Regions from separate parts of the Spartinivicinus ruber genome, predicted to be linked through region 3. Evidence: predicted binding sites of a transcription regulator. Region 3 holds the regulator's gene; each other region holds the start of a gene.

Region 1 (4,218 bases), 1.4 Mb from region 3:
GCTACTTTTTTGTGTTTAGCAGGGTCAAGCTGTTGCTCAACATACTCAGGAAACTCTCGAAAGCTATCTGTTTTGGGGTTAACCGCACCTTCAAAAGTCCCTACTTGATATTCATAATCATTACGGGTATCTATCAGCAGCACCTCTGGGTCATTGATTAACTGATTCCATTCCGTTGGTTTCACATAAGTACCTACCACGTGGTTAGGATCAATACCAGGTACACCCATGGTAACAATTTCTTTTTTCAATTTTACTTTAGTGCGATAGAAAGGCTGCTTATTATCATAGGATTCTTTATGAGTTAAGCCAGCCAATGGCTGATGGGACTTTAAATAATTTAATAACTGATCAACCCCCTCTCGGCTCCCTGCAACCGTGCCATTAATTCCTTCAGCAGCTAGTAATAAGGTTCCCTTCACTTCAAGGTCAAGCATCTTGTCCAATAACGGCTGGCGCATCGATTCAAAGTCAGGTAATCGAGTAAATTTATAAAGAGCGGCAATAACAAACTGAGACATCTTAATCCCTCTACCTTAGCAGATCGCAAATCTGCTGGTGTTACTAGCACTGCAACCTGTAAATAAAGAAGCAGCACAAGACCAATTAAAACGTCTTATTTTAAAGGTTTAGTGAAAGCAAGACCAGTTTTGGAGACAGTTCCCTTAAATTAACGAGGTTTGCTCAGGCTCGTCTAAAGTTGATTCTCCCTTATCAACAGGTTCTTTAAGAGGAATAACTCGTGGCCAGCGGCCACTGTCGTGGGTCGATTCAGGATGGGGTTCAGTCACCACATAAACCCGTTGAATATTACCTTCAGTGGCCAATAACCCTTGGATGATTTCATGGGCTTCAAGAGGAAACCAGCGGCTTTGCTCTGTTTCATCTTTTTCCATAAATGAGGTGACTACTATTTTCACTGGCCTTGGGTTAAAGGGCTGCCAAGCGCATCGTTGAATAGATTCCAGTCTAGCCCATCCCCCTTGAGGAGAACTTCCTGGCTGATTTTCACGCCGTCCCCAAGGCACCATGACAACGCTACCATCTCTTTGCAATACAGGGAGTTTTGCATTAGGGTTAGGAAAAAATACCCGATAACGCTCCTGGTTTTGCACAAACTCAGCACCACCACACATAGATTGGGAGCCTATCTTTTATTTGCACAGCTGGGGGACTCAGGAGCAGACTCGGCCTGTTTCTTCCACTCATCTGGCGTATAAGTATGCAACGCTAATGCATGAATTTTATGTTGCACTTCTTCAGCTAATAAACCATAAATCAGCTGATGTCTTTTTACTGGCATTTTTCCTAAAAAGTCAGCTGATACAACCACCACTTTAAAGTGCGACTCCGAGCCAGGCGGCACATTGTGCATATGACTTTCATTTGTAACAGCTAAGTAGGCAGGATTTAAAGCTTTCGTCAATTTTTGTTCAATTTCAGCCTGTACACTCATCACCTGTCTCCCATGCTTAACCAACTAAATTAATCTTACCTTGAAACCGGTCAAGCTGAAAGCCAGATAAAGGAGTAAAAGGAACCATCATAAGGTACTAATAAAAGCTAGAAGAGAAAAAACAGGCAAGGTGATAGACTACGTAAAACCTGACAAAACTAAGTAGCCCACCACACTTACCTTAAAAGCTCTATACAAATAGAGCATCCTTACGTCTGTCTAGCCTCAAACGTTCAGGTCATAATGACCTGACTTTTGGCCAGCAGCCAAAACTGCTGACCAAAACTGTGAAAATCGGTATATTCAACGTTGCCCTCTAATATCCTTTCGAATCAGTAGGCCAACACCAACAAAGAAACCAACAACTAAGCCAATCGTTATTAAAGAAGCTAACACTGTTTCATCGATATACATCGCTTACCTCCTGTTGGCTATTGCCTAAACTTGAACCAACAGTAGCAGCAACCCAGGCTGCTTTTATTGACCAACATCAATCAGCTCATAAGGCTAATAGCCTAGTTAGAGACTTTTATTGACCTAAAGCAATTTTTCATTCTTACAAGCCAACGGTAAAAACTAGTGATTTAAAGCGACAGAAAATATTTGGATTGTTCCTAGCCAACCTTATTGGATACAATACAGCCCCTATGGACAAATATACTGTATTTATATACAGTACAACCATAATAACTAGCTAACTAAGCTGGCTAGTTTCACAATGAGTTTTAATCCACAGGTCTCTCAATGTACTTATATTTGAGACCTAAATTAATTTGGTCCATGCAAGAGGTGAGCGAATGGCCGTTATACCCATGTGGAAATGCGATAGGGACGGTAGTATGTTCTCAGATAAAAAAGCCGCCGAAGAACACGACAAAATGCTTGAGCTAGCTGCAAATATTACCATGCTGCTAGAGCAAACATTTGATAGTATTGATGAGAAGATTGCTGAAGATATTGGTTTATTATTCGCCAAGCACAAAGAAACCCTGGCCAAAGCGATTAAAGGCAAACCAGAGTTAATATTAGAGATTGGTAAAGAATCTGCTGATGGACAATCTGAAGAAGCCAATACTAATGAATAATTAAGGCTTTTTTACCCTGCCTGTTGCTGTTTTTCTAAAGAGTCAATAACAAACAACAACAGGCGACTAACTACTTTTAAGCTTTTTCTTCCCACTGATAAAAATTACTGCCGAAAATTAGGCAAATCGACTATTGTTATTCAGAATATATTCGCTACCATATCGCCTTTTTCTGAGGTAGATAGGCGTACAGAATGACGACATTTGTTCCAGGACAACGTTGGATTAGTGATACAGAAACAGAGCTAGGCCTAGGCACTGTTTTATCCTTGGATCAACGAATGGTCACATTACTGTTTCCCTCTAATGGGCAAACTCGACTTTATGCAGTAAAAAACTCCCCTCTTACCCGCATCCGCTTTGTTGCCGGTGACACCATTGAAAGCCATGAAGGCTGGAGCATGATGGTTACCGACATAGTGGAGCAAGATGGCTTAATTACTTATCAGGGCACTTTGCCCAACGGTAAACCTCAAGAGCTTTCAGAGTCATGCCTAGGCAACTTCATCCAGTTTCAAAAACCGAAAGAGCGCTTATTAGCAGGTCAAATTGACCAAAATAACCACTTTAGCTTGCGCTATAAAACCTGGGAACATGCCCGCAATATTTATCAATCTCCTTTACTGGGCATGTGTGGCGCACGCACCAGCTTAATTCCCCACCAGTTACATATTGCCGATGAAGTCGGTAAACGTCAGGCTCCTCGGGTATTGCTGGCTGACGAGGTGGGCTTAGGAAAAACCATTGAGGCCGGGTTGATCATGTATCAACAGCTACTCACTGGGCGAGCGGAAAGAGTCTTGATTGTGGTACCCGAAAGTTTATTGCACCAGTGGCTGGTGGAAATGCTTAGACGTTTCAACCTGCACTTTAGCCTGTTTGATAGTGAGCGACTGGCTCAATTCAATGATTCTGACTCAGGCAATCCCTTTGAAAGTGAGCAATTAATATTAATCAGCTTAAATGAACTCACACAAGCTAAGCATTTAAATGATGCCTTAGCAGCTGACTGGGATTTACTCGTCGTTGATGAAGCCCACCACTTAAGCTGGACCCCTGACACGGCAAGTGAAGAGTATTTAGCCATTGAAAAGCTTGCACAAAAAACAGCTGGAGTATTATTGCTGACAGCTACTCCAGAGCAATGCGGTCACAGCAGCCACTTTGCCCACCTTCGGTTACTTGATCCAGACAAATTTCATTCACTGGCTGACTTTGAAGAGCAGTCACAGCATTATCAAGCCGTTGCAGAAATAGCTGAAGAGTTAATTGAAAGTCAAACTTTATCTGAAGCTGCAATTAACCGACTGATTAATTATTTAGGTGAAGAAGCCAGCCAGCAGGCTGCCACCATTAATAGCGATCAGCCTGAAAAGATCAAACAACAGACCAAACAGCAACTGTTATCTCACTTATTGGATCGTCATGGCACTAGCCGGGTGCTTTACCGAAATACCCGATCTGCCGTATCTGGCTTTCCTGGTAGGGTCATGCAAGCTTACCCACAGAAGTTGCCTGAGTTATATCAGCTTGCTCTCGAAAACCGTGATACTCCCAATGCAGTTTTGTTTCCAGAGCGCACCTACGAAAGGGAAATTTTGGTTGAAGATAAAGACCCCTGGTGGCGTTTTGATCCACGTGTTGACTGGTTAATCAACCTGTTAAAATTACTAAAAA
Region 2 (4,218 bases), 1.8 Mb from region 3:
CTTGCGCTTCAGCATAACAAAACCAAACCGAATAGCTGATTTATTTTTTAGTTTACGAGAAATCTTTAGTAGCCGGTCTGCTAGTTCAACCCGAAACAATAAAGCATTCTTATCAAGTTGTTGGCTTTTTCCTTCAGTTATTAATAGTTCATTCAGTTTATCAGTCTGTTCATACATAATTTTAATGCTACTGATAATATCGTTTTTGCGATTGTAGTGAATAGTGTGCTGCCAATCGGAAGAACGCGCTACAAACGCCCACCATTTTGCCCTGAATTTCTGAAAGGACAGTTTGACCTTACCTGATTGACTGTCATCGGCAGGCATATAATCACGCCAACTGATCTGACGATTTTCCAGCCGTTCAAGCAGGCTAATGGCTTTACCTGTATCTGAAACTGCTTTATAACCAGTTAATGCCGAGCTTAAATCTTTAACAGTATCGACATATTGACCCAGACGATTTACATAACTCTGATAGTGCATTAATTGCTCTCTAAGCTGCTTTATTCCGTCCTTAGTCGCCAAATGGGTTTGTTGCTGATCTAATGATTCCCGACATTTACTTAGTTCAATTTTTAACGCTTGTAAGTCTCGTATTTTATAATCGACGGGATGATTACGAAAATGGTTATCTGCTTTGGTAGCAATTTGCTGAATTGCCTGCTCAAACAAACCACCTCGGCTAATCGCTGCGACTTGCTTTTGATAAGTTTCCAGGCGTTGAAGTAACTGGCGAAGCAGTAGTGTCTCATGCTCAATCACTTCAGCAGCCCGCTGGGTATTCGCTCGAATTCTTAACTGGCTATGATAAGATTTAGTTGCTGTGGTTTCAGTAAAAGGATTATCGTGTGGTTTAAACAAAACACGGTATTTTTTGGTGGTATTATTTTTTTCTGAGCCGATAACATCTACATACTTGATCAATGTATTAATAACTACCTGATCCCCTTTTAATAGCAGTTTAGTTAGCATAGATTTGTTTGAGTTATGGGATTTTTCTTCCGTAATAGTGTCATACCCCACTAGCCTATTCAAATAATTGGCTAAACCCTGTACAGTGTTAGGGAAAGGTTCTTTTACCTTAATTCTGCCGTCCTCAATAATAAGAGCCCCCTCAGGCATTTGTCCCTGAAGCTTATTAAATACAGCTAAATGTTTTGGAGAAGCCCATTTGCCATTAACAGGCCTTTGTTCATTACCTGTTTTAGCAAAATAACCGACAGGGTCTTTGGGCAAACGTCTTAACTTGGATTTAATCTCCCATTTTCCATAATGTAAAACATAATTATTCAGTACCGTTTCCAGGTGCTGTTTAATTAGCTCTCTTCCCTGCTCATCAATGGCGACGCCATGATCATCTATAATACAACTACTTACTAACTGTTGTGCATCACTTGTGGCAGCCACCAGTTCAGTATTGACTGCATCCAACCCAGTCAGCATATGCTGTTGTGGAGGGTAATGAACTTGCTGTTGAAATAGCCGTTGTGCCGCCGCAGACTCATTCAACTGGATAACATTTTCCTGAGGCGCTTGGTCAACTGGTTGATTGGCAGATGATGAAGGTAACTGCTCCAAACCATCCACACTGGAACCTGAGTCGATAGAACCGTTGCCTAAGTAACTACTGAGAGAATTTGTCATGGTTTACTTCCCATACCAATGGCAGACACCCTTATCATAACCAATAGTGGTGAGTACTAATCTACTAAAAAAGGCTGTTCTATTTTATACCCTCTTATTCCTGCCTTTTTCATATCTTATGACTAATTACTATTCGGCCAGCTTTGCTGAGCCACATGGATAACTTCTATATCAGGTGTAGTACTTCCTTCTTTAAGTAGTAACCCACTAAAGCTTTGACTTAAGTCAAATACAATAAATGGTATAAATATCTATATAACCATACTATATATAGTATACATCACTCATTGTTTAGCAGTTAAAAATCATGTTAAGTACAAATACTGTCGAATCCCTACCACTCTTGGATATACACCACACCTACCAGGAATATTTGACCAAGCAAGACTGGCGGATCAAAGCCAATGCTAACCAAGGTTATTCTTTAGGTGGTCTGATTTTAAACACTTCAGGCAAAATGACTGCCCACTACTGGCTCTACAGCCTTTACCCCGAAGCAGTGAGAAGTGCACATATCAATGCTGACTTTCACATTCACGACCTAGACATGTTGGGTGGTTATTGTGCTGGCTGGTCATTACGCCAACTGTTGTACGAAGGGTTTAATGGAGTCGCGGGTAAAGTGGAGTCAGCACCACCCAAACACATATCAACAGCACTGGGGCAAATTGTTAACTTTTTAGGTACTTTGCAAAACGAATGGGCTGGTGCACAAGCTTTCAGTTCATTTGATACTTATCTAGCGCCATATATTCGTAAAGATCAACTAAATTACCAACAAGTTAAACAGCTGATACAGGAGTTTATTTATAACCTCAATATTCCTTCACGCTGGGGTACCCAAACTCCCTTTACTAATTTAACGTTTGATTGGACCTGTCCTACAGATCTGCAAACACAAATTCCTATTATTGCAGGTGAAGAGCAGCCTTTTAGCTATGGTGAGCTTAGCAACGAAATGGCTATGATCAATCAAGCCTTTATTGAGGTAATGACCGAAGGAGATGATAAAGGTCGAGTGTTTACCTTTCCTATCCCTACTTACAATATTACCCCTGACTTCGACTGGGAATCCGAAAATACTGAGCGCTTATTTGCTATGACCGCTCGATATGGCTTGCCTTATTTTCAAAATTTTTTAAATTCCGACCTAAAACCTCATATGGTACGCTCCATGTGCTGCCGCTTACAACTCGACGTACGAGAGCTGCTAAAAAGAGGCAATGGGTTATTTGGCTCTGCGGAACAAACTGGCTCATTGGGCGTGGTTACTATTAATTGTGCCCGGCTGGGTTATTTACATAAAGGCGACAAACAAGCTTTATTTCAACAGTTAGATTACTTATTAAATACTGCCAAAGAAAGCCTGGAAATTAAACGTCATGTAGTACAACAACTGATGGATGAAGGCTTATACCCTTATACCAAACGCTATTTAGGGACCTTACGGAATCATTTTGCTACTATTGGGGTCAACGGTATAAACGAAATGGTTCGTAATTTTAGTAATGATCAGGAAGATATTACCACCAACCAAGGCCAGCAGTTAGCCTCAGAGTTACTGGCTCATATCAAAACTAAAATTGTTGAATTTCAACAGCAAACAGGGCAACTCTATAACCTGGAAGCCACTCCAGCAGAAGGCACTGCCTATCGCTTTGCCAAAGAAGACCAAAAACGGTTTACCGATATTATTCAGTGTGGGCCTGCCGATGCTCCCTACTATACCAACTCCAGTCAATTACCCGTGGGTTACACCGATGACCCATTTTTAGCCTTGGAGATGCAGGAACCACTTCAACGAGCTTATACCGGCGGGACCGTACTACACCTTTATATGGCCGAGCCTATTTCCAGCAGTATCAGTTGTCGTAAATTGGTTAAAGCTGCGTTAAGCAACTTTAAAGTCCCTTATATTACGATTACCCCTACTTTTTCTATTTGCCCTGTGCATGGTTATTTACCAGGCGAACACGAGTTTTGTCCAAAGTGCGATCAAGCAATTATCGCCAATGATCTTTAATAAGGAGCAATTAATGGCCAAACAAACTTTAAACAATCATCCAAAAAGACAACGCTGCGAAGTCTGGACCCGGGTAATGGGCTACCATCGCCCCACTGTCGCTTTCAACCCAGGTAAATTATCTGAACACAATGACAGATGCTTTTTTATAGAAGACAAAGAAAACATACGCAAAACGTAGGGTAACAATGAAAGCAATTCAAATAGGGGGAATAACCCCCCTTACCACCATTGATTTTCCCGACCATTTGGCAACAGTGCTATATTGCCAAGGTTGTAATTTACGCTGTCAGTATTGTCATAATCCAGAGTTAATTAAAATCTGTTCTGGAGCCTATCAATGGCTGGCTATTCAACATTTTTTAACACGACGAGTGAATTTAGTTGAAGCAATCGTTTTCAGTGGTGGTGAACCATTAATTCAACCAGGGTTAGTCGAGGCTATACAATGGTGCAAACAACAGGGGTTTAAAGTAGGGTTACATACCAGTGGTAGTCTCCCTAAACATTTTAAAGCTATTTTACCGCAACTGGACTGGGTGGGTTTT
Region 3 (4,218 bases):
AGTTTAGGTTGGTCTATTCAACAGCTTGGCCCTACTGCCAATCAAGGGCTCCGATGGATAGCTGGAATTTTATTGATTTTAATGGCCTGCTATATCGCTAACTGGTGGAAAGCACTGACCTGGATAGAGAAGGCGGGACAGCACCTATGGCGACACATTCAGCCGTTAACCAAACCCTTTTTACCTGCATCTACTGTTAAACAAGGGTTTTGTTTAGGCATTTTATGGGGTTGGCTACCCTGTGGCTTAATTTACAGTGCCCTCACCTGGTCAGCGGCCAGTGGCAATACCCTAAATGGCGGGTTGCTGATGTTGGGGTTTGGCTTAGGCACTCTCCCCACGGTTCTCGCTACAGGCTTTTTTGCTGATGTATTAAAGCAGTTTATTGCTCACCATCTCACCCGCACCATTGCGGCAATTATTATGATTGGCTTTGGGTTATGGACCATTCCTGGCCCCCACCAAACGCTGTTAATGCCAAGCCATGAGAGTCATGCCCATCATCATTAAATACTGAAAGCAAAAGCTAGTAGATATTGGGTAATAGTGAATTATATTGAGCCCTATACCTGCTATTCAGACAGGCCTTTGACCCACGTCAATTCTTTTCAGCCCTACCACTTTACACTGTTAATCTGCATCAACAGAAACAGGTCAAATTTATGTTAGGACCTCTTAAGTGGCAGTCCTCGCTCATCGAGCGATACAATCAGCAAGGCCCACGTTATACCTCATACCCAACAGCCGTCGAGTTTTCAGAGGCGTTTGCCCCTGAACACTATTTACAGGCACTTGCTAAAATTAAGCAGCAACAAACACCACTTTCGCTTTATGTTCATGTCCCCTTTTGCGCCAGTGTTTGTTATTACTGTGGCTGCAATAAAATAATTACCAAAAACCGGCAAAAAGCCCTGCCCTACTTAGCTGCTATAGAAAAAGAAATTCAATTAGTTTCTAAACAGCTGGGCTGTAAGCCCATTGTTGAGCAACTCCACTGGGGCGGTGGTACCCCCACCTTCTTAACACACGAACAAACCATTCAACTCTTTAAATTACTGGAACAGCACTTTCAGCTAGCAGATGATTTTGATGGGGATTATTCAATTGAAATTGATCCAAGAGAAGCGGACTGGCCAACCATGGGACTGCTCCGCTCACTAGGATTTAATAGAATTAGTTTGGGTATTCAGGACTTTAACCCAACAGTACAAAAAGCCGTTAACCGATTACAGTCTGAAGCAGAAACCGAAGCTATTTTTGAAGCAGCTCGAGCCTTAATGTTTAAGTCCATTAATGTGGATTTAATTTATGGCCTACCTTTCCAAACTACTAAGAGTTTTCTCGAAACACTGGATAAAGTGGTTCAACTCGCCCCTGACCGGCTGTCAATATTTAATTACGCCCATTTGCCTCACCGTTTTAAACCACAACGACGGATTAAAGCTGAAAATTTACCTTCAGCTAAAGAAAAGCTCAGTATTTTGCAGCACACTATTGAGCACTTACAGGCAGCTGGTTATCACTACATTGGTATGGATCATTTTGCACTACCTGACGACAAGCTGGCTATTGCCCAAAATAAAGGCGAGTTACATCGTAATTTCCAAGGCTACACCACCCATGGCCACTGCAGCTTAATTGGGCTGGGGGTATCCTCCATTAGTCAGCTAGGAGATAATTACTGTCAGAACCATACATCAGTAGAAGACTATATCCAGTCGCTGGAAAAACATAACCAGTTGCCTATTAAGCGTGGAATCCAATTAAACCAGGATGATTTACTCAGACGGTCAATTATTCAACAGTTAATCTGCCACTTTCATGTTGACTTGGCTAAATATTGTCAGCCATTAAATATTAATTGGCATAGTTATTTTCAAGATGAACTAACTCAGTTACACCCCATGGCAAGCGATGGTTTGGTCACTATTGATGATAGCAAGATTACTATCACTGATAGCGGCAGATTGTTAGTGAGAAATATTTGCATGGTTTTTGATAGCTACTTAGCCAAGAACCAACCAAGCAACTTATTTTCTAAAGTGATTTAGTTGCATCAATAATTAGCTTGTCGCTAACAGGGTGCGCCCCTACAATAAATCAAAATGTATCCGTTAGCATGGAATACCCACTTCTAGCGTTTGAGGCCTCAGCATAACAATGATTGCAAAAGTAAAACCCATTAACCAAGTCGCCTGCAAAGATTGTATACTCAGCACTCTTTGCCTGCCTATTGCGTTAAAAATAGAAGATATTGATACGCTGGATAGCATTATCAAACGAGGCAAACCATTACGCAAAGGTGAACACTTATTTTTCCAGGGTGACTCTTTTCACTCAATTTATGCTGTCCGCTCTGGAGCCCTAAAAACTTACACCACCACTGATGATGGTATTGAACAAATTACCGGCTTTCAGTTACCCAGTGAGCTGGTTGGTCTTAGTGGTCTTGATGATGAGCACTACCCAGTGTCAGCCCAAGCAGTGGAAACCACTATGGTTTGTGAGATTCCCTTCGAGAAGCTGGATGAGCTAGCCAGTACCCTACCTGAGCTACGACGTAAATTAATGCAAATTATGAGTAAGGAAATTCGGGAAGATCAGCAAATGATGTTATTGCTCAGCAAAAAGACTGCTGACGAACGCATTGCAACATTCCTACTCAACTTAGCAGCTCGCTTCCGTCGACGCGGTTTTTCCTCACAAGCCTTTAGACTCCCTATGTCTCGCAATGAAATGGGTAATTATCTAGGCCTAGCAGTTGAAACTGTCAGCCGGGTCTTCACGCGTTTCCAAAAAAATGGCTTAATCGATGCGAATGGTAAGGAAATTCAAATTAAGGACTCCATGGCTATCTGCTCCTTAGCCGGAGGTAAGTCTGTTGATCAACCCAATGGAACCAATGACTCACTAGTAGGTTAATTTCATCAGCACACTAAGGCTTCCGCGAAAAGTTATCAGGTGATCAGTTAAATATCCTATACTGCCAATTTGCGGCAGCCTGCAAGGGCAGCGTCGATACACCATCATATGGAAAACAACAATGATTTTTGATGAGTACTATATCAAGTCACTGATCCGCAATATTACTGACTGGCCTACCCCAGGTGTTGTATTTCGCGATATTACCCCATTGTATCAGTCTCCCAAAGCACAGCGGATGGTAGTTGATAGCTTTATTCAACGCTATGTTGATGCTGAAATTACTCATATTGGCGCCATGGAAGCACGAGGCTTTTTACTGGGTTCTGTTATTGCCTATGAATTAAACAAGCCTTTGGTGCTATTTCGAAAACAAGGCAAGCTTCCAACCAAAACCATCGCTGAAGAATATGACATTGAATATGGCAAAGCAGTTTTGGAAGTTCAAGAAGATGCTTTTGGCAATGATGCCAGCATCCTCTTAGTTGATGATTTGATTGCCACCGGGGGTACCCTGCTTGCCGCCGCCGCCTTAACCCGTCGATTGGGAGGGAGTGTCTACGAAGCAGCTGCTATTGTTGACTTACCTGACTTAGGAGGCAGTCAAAAGCTTCAAGACTCTGATATTCCTATCTATACACTTTGTGCTTTTGCTAAAGATTAACCGTTTACCCAGTGCCCTTCTTTGCTTATTAACTGGGTGCTGGGTTATTTCTAAATGTCCTTCTTCGCCATTTAAATGACATTAGTGTCAGCTATTTGATCAAATTGCAAGTTGATTTACTGCACAGGCCTTTATTTCATTATTATATCTGTATTAAGACAGGCAATAATAACCGCTACTTTTGCAACAAATCAGTTTCAAAAAAAACGGATTTTTAGCTTCTTTTCTTGTAAAGCAAACCAATAACTTGAATATTTCAGTCTAAACTAACCGTAGAATATAAAATAAACCTGCTTTTTAAAATGAATATAATGATGCAAGCAGGTTGAGTAGGCCCATTCTGGTCAAAAAAATGCATCAAAGACTAATAGGAATAAATGTAGGGAAAATGAGAGTTGAGTGATGGGCATTTGTGCAGAAGAACTTAGACATTATGTAGTTCAACCAACGTTAAGGCAGTTACAAGTCAAACATTGTTTAGCCGAAAATTTGCTAATGGGGACAGCCGCTCAAGAAAGTGGGCTAGGATTCTACCTAAGACCAAAAACATACCACTCTTATGGTATTTATTGTATTACCCCACTCATGCATAAAAATATTTGGGATAAGTATTTGGTTACCCAACCTGAACT
Region 4 (4,218 bases), 3.1 Mb from region 3:
AGGGTGTGAATAACTGCTTTTTCATCTCTTCAGTGATTGCAGGCCCATTATTATGCACAACGATTTCACAACAGATATTTCTATTATTTTTTTGGATGCTATTTGCGCTCACTAAAATATGTGGATTTTGCTGGTTACGTGTAAAAGCAGCTGCGTTCTCCAATAAATTAGTTAGCACTTGCTGTATTTTTCCGCAGTCGCCATAGATAGCTAGATCACTTTCAATATCTATTGATATCTTCACTTGGTAATTTTGTTCTATATAACTGGCGACAGTTGAAATAATCAATGCAAGCTTATTTATCTCACAGTTAAGTTCCAACTTACCAGAATAACTGAGCATATCGCTCACTAATTGATCTGCTCTTGCTACTTGTGCCTGAATATAACTACGGGTGGTTTTATCTGTTTGAACCGCTGCCATTGAAATGATATTAAGCGGATTACGCAGTTCATGAGCCATTGCTGCAGATAAACTACCAAGTTCAACTAAATGCTGCTCAGCAAGCCGCTGTTTTTCTTGTTTAGCTATTTGAAAACGTTGTTCAAGTAAACGGGCACTACTTAATAATAAAGCAGCAAAAACTTCACCTACATGACGCAAACTAGGTGTTAGATCTTCCCAACCAACTAACTTTATTTCCCAATCTGACTCATTTAAACAATAGATGGTTGGCTCATGATGCTTTTCTGTTACGACAAATTCCACTCTCAATAATCGACCCACATGCTGTTGTAATAATTCTTCAGCTGTTGTTTTTAACAATTGCCAGCTCTGGCATTGCTGCATGGTGGCTAGCCACTGATCTATAGTTCCCTGATCCAGGTGCGCCCCTGGATAAATAATTCGATCCGCTAATAAGTGAGCTGGCTGGCTTAACATCCAGGCTACAGCTAAAACAAACAATGAGTAAAGCCAGAGTTGTATGAGTGGTACCTCAGCAAAAGCCGTTATCCCTATTGAACCCGCAACAGCACTAAAAAGTGCGATAGCAATAAAAAGCCCCGTCACTAAAGCTAGCCAGTTAATGGCTTTTCTAGCCCAGTGGTTGACTTCCACCAGCTGATAACGAGTTACGCCATAAACCAACAAGACAGCATAACTTGGCAATAGCAGCATTGGATAGGGAAACACATTAATATTCACCGAAGGAAACACGAAACTAGTGGCTAACAGTAATCCCCAGCCCCCAGCAATAAACATGGCAACAATTGATCGCCGTTTATTTGCTGAACTGACTTGCCATCCCCAAACCAGTAACGAGTGCGCTTCTAACCCAACAAGTACTGTATATGCTAAATTTACCCAGCCAAACCCCTCCAACCGAACAAATTCATTAAATGATAGCCAGGGCTGCAACCAGTCGTCATCAGCAACCAGCCAGCTAATAAGAGAAATTACCGCAGCTAACCAATACCAAATCGTTATCCGGTGCTGCATGGTTTTTATAAGTGCTGGTGAAGTTTGTGGCTTACTGGTGTCACCTATAAAACGAAGCGTGAAATGCAGAAAAAAAGTAGGTATAAATGGATTAGCTAATAATAAAGCTAAACCGACTTGTTGGCAGCCTCCAGCATCAAACTGCACCAATAAGTGCCCTGCGCACCAGCCCGCCATGGCCAAACAAAACCCTGCCAAAGGTTGCAGTACTTTATGCTGGGCAGACTTAGCAATTAACCAGGCTCCTGCCAATACAGCCGTAATGACTGTCAAGCTCATGGAAGCATAAAAAGCGGTCATTAAAGCCATTGCTTCAGTGTTAACAGTGTTGATAGTTGCTTCTCATTAATCTGTAAATGACGTTTACAGTTATTCTACCAAAGCCAGTTACATTGCGCTAAATCATTGCAATTTACTTGACGTTTAAAACTGGCATGTTCTTTGTAGTGTAACTAGTACAAGCACAAGCAGTAATCATAACTAAAGCATGTTGAGAGGTAGGCTGAGATGAATAATAGCGTTCTTATGATGGACTTACTATCTGCTGGATTGATCATCACTATAGCGTTGCTTCCTGGTTTAATTCAATTAGCGCAAAATCAACGTAATGCCAGCTAGGGGATAGCATCATGGAATTAGACCCCGCCGTACTTTCCCGTATTCAGTTTGCCTTAACCATTAGTTTCCATATTATTTTTCCAACTTTATCTATTGGCTTAGCTTGTTATATTGCCATCATGGAAGGGCTCTGGTTAAAGCTCCGAAAGCCAGTTTATTTACAACAAGCAAAATTCTGGATAAAACCCTTTGCAATTACTTTCGGGATGGGGGTCGTATCTGGCCTGGTACTTTCTTATCAGTTCGGTACCAACTTTAATAAATTTTCTGAACTAGCATCACCTGTGATAGGCCCTTTACTTAACTATGAAGTACTCACCGCTTTTTTCTTAGAAGCTGGTTTTTTAGGCATAATGCTATTTGGCTGGAATAGAGTAAGCGAGAAAATCCATTTTGGTGCTTCCGTGGTAGTAGCCGTGGGTACCATCCTATCTGCTTTTTGGATTTTGGCGGCTAATTCATGGATGCATACTCCTGCTGGCGTCATTATTGATAATAATCAAATTCTAGTAACCAGCTGGCTAAAAGTGATATTTAACCCTTCATTTCCCTATCGCTTTGCTCATATGTTAATTGCCAGCTTTATCACCACTTTGGTGGTGATAGCCAGCGTTTCCAGTTATTACTTGCTAAAAAAACACCATCAACCATTTGCTAAAAAAAGCTTAGGGATCGCGGTTGCAGGGCTTGTGGTACTGACTCCTATTCAAGCCTTTGTGGGTGATCTACATGGTCTTAACACATTAGAACACCAACCTGTCAAAGTTGCTGCAATGGAAGGCATTTGGGAAACAGAACAGGGAGCAGGTCTGCGGTTGTTTGCTATTCCTGATCAAGCCCAAGCGAAAAACGATTATGAAATAGTTATTCCAAAGCTGGCAAGTTTAATTTTAACCCACGACACTGAAGGTACTGTAAAAGGCCTCAATGCAGTGCCAGCTGATGAACATCCTCCCGTTGCAGTGGTTTTTTACAGCTTTCGTCTGATGCTGGGCATTGGCGTCTTTTTACTAACCGTAGCTTACTTAGGTCTATGGCTGGCCCAAAAAGGCTCTCTATTTAGTAACCGCTATTATTTAACAATTCTGAAATGGTCAGCACCATTAGGTTTTATCGCCACACTAGCCGGCTGGTATGTTGTAGAAGTGGGTCGACAACCCTGGTTAATTCAAGGCTTATTCCGCACTAGTGACTTAGTAACCCCTTTACCTGCTGAAAGAATTCTCATCAGCTTAATCGGTTTCGTGATCATTTACACCTTGCTATTTGGAGTTTACTTGTATTTTTTCAAGAAGCTAATACGTCAAGGGCCAGAAGTTATTAGCTCAGGAAATACTACAGAAGTCGCCACCAGCAATATAGCCAAAGCGAATGGCTTTTAGTGACAACAGGTCCTAAAAAATCATTCGAGAAGGGCATACCAAGCAAGTTAAACCTGCATAAAAGTGTGTAAATATAAAGAGAGAATTTTAAGCTGAAGGTAAAACTTTATGGACTTAGCAATAGTATGGTTATTAGTGATTGTTTTCGGCATATTTGTTTACGCTATCCTGGATGGGTTTGACCTTGGTATTGGAATTCTTTATCCATGGCTAAGTAAACAAGAACGAATGACAGCCCTGCATTCCATCAAACATGTATGGGATGGTAATGAAACCTGGATGGTATTTGCTGGTGTTTGTTTGTTGGTTGCATTCCCTAAAGTTTATAGCCTGGTTTTAGGGACTCTATATATCCCAGTTTTCCTCATGCTCTTCGCTCTAATTTTTCGTGGCGTTGTTTTTGAGTATCGTTTTAAGGCAGACCGAAGTAGTGTATGGTGGGACTTTAGCTTCTTTGCCGGATCAACCATCGCCGCATTTAGCCAGGGTACTATATTGGGCTCAGTTCTACTTGGCTTACAGGCAAATACCGAGCAACTGATTCCTATATGGTTACATCCTTTTTCCCTAGCCATGGGATCTTTAATAGCCATCACTTATTGCACACTAGGTAGCTTATGGTTACAAATTAATACTGAGTCTATGCTTGAGAAAAAATGTAACTCTATCGCGAATAAAATGATTGTCTTATTCAGTATTCTTTGTCTGATTGTTGTATATAGCTTTTTTGGTGGTTTTACCTGGGCGGAAGAGGCGTTTGTTGCTGCTTTTATTAGC

Evidence for each region. The regulator FNR, encoded in region 3, switches genes on or off when oxygen is low (the NO sensors DNR and NnrR bind a similar motif). The targets are predictions, from matches to a motif close to TTGATNTANATCAA.
Region 1: the regulator FNR is predicted to act here: its motif matches at 1,989-2,002, upstream of ccoM (cytochrome c oxidase subunit CcoM).
Region 2: the regulator FNR is predicted to act here: its motif matches at 1,863-1,876, upstream of G4Y78_RS08750 (ribonucleoside triphosphate reductase).
Region 4: the regulator FNR is predicted to act here: its motif matches at 1,834-1,847, upstream of G4Y78_RS02940 (cytochrome ubiquinol oxidase subunit I).

What each region holds. Positions count from the first base shown of each region.
Region 1 is NZ_CP048878.1:2,259,539-2,263,756, reverse strand. It holds gene trhO (oxygen-dependent tRNA uridine(34) hydroxylase TrhO) at 1-521, opposite strand, end outside; gene G4Y78_RS10675 (hypothetical protein) at 666-1,136, opposite strand; gene G4Y78_RS10670 (BolA family protein) at 1,148-1,456, opposite strand; gene ccoM (cytochrome c oxidase subunit CcoM) at 1,760-1,870, opposite strand; gene G4Y78_RS10665 (YebG family protein) at 2,254-2,541, shown strand; gene rapA (RNA polymerase-associated protein RapA) at 2,736-4,218, shown strand, end outside.
Region 2 is NZ_CP048878.1:1,849,886-1,854,103, reverse strand. It holds gene G4Y78_RS08755 (hypothetical protein) at 1-1,647, opposite strand, end outside; gene G4Y78_RS08750 (ribonucleoside triphosphate reductase) at 1,955-3,670, shown strand; gene nrdD (anaerobic ribonucleoside-triphosphate reductase) at 3,684-3,851, shown strand; gene G4Y78_RS08740 (anaerobic ribonucleoside-triphosphate reductase activating protein) at 3,859-4,218, shown strand, end outside.
Region 3 is NZ_CP048878.1:3,698,056-3,702,273, forward strand. It holds gene G4Y78_RS16865 (sulfite exporter TauE/SafE family protein) at 1-510, shown strand, start outside; gene hemN (oxygen-independent coproporphyrinogen III oxidase) at 663-2,051, shown strand; gene fnr (fumarate/nitrate reduction transcriptional regulator Fnr) at 2,161-2,922, shown strand; gene G4Y78_RS16880 (adenine phosphoribosyltransferase) at 3,044-3,586, shown strand; gene G4Y78_RS16885 (hypothetical protein) at 3,986-4,218, shown strand, end outside.
Region 4 is NZ_CP048878.1:638,976-643,193, reverse strand. It holds gene G4Y78_RS02945 (sensor histidine kinase) at 1-1,741, opposite strand, end outside; gene G4Y78_RS02940 (cytochrome ubiquinol oxidase subunit I) at 2,071-3,441, shown strand; gene G4Y78_RS02935 (cytochrome d ubiquinol oxidase subunit II) at 3,550-4,218, shown strand, end outside.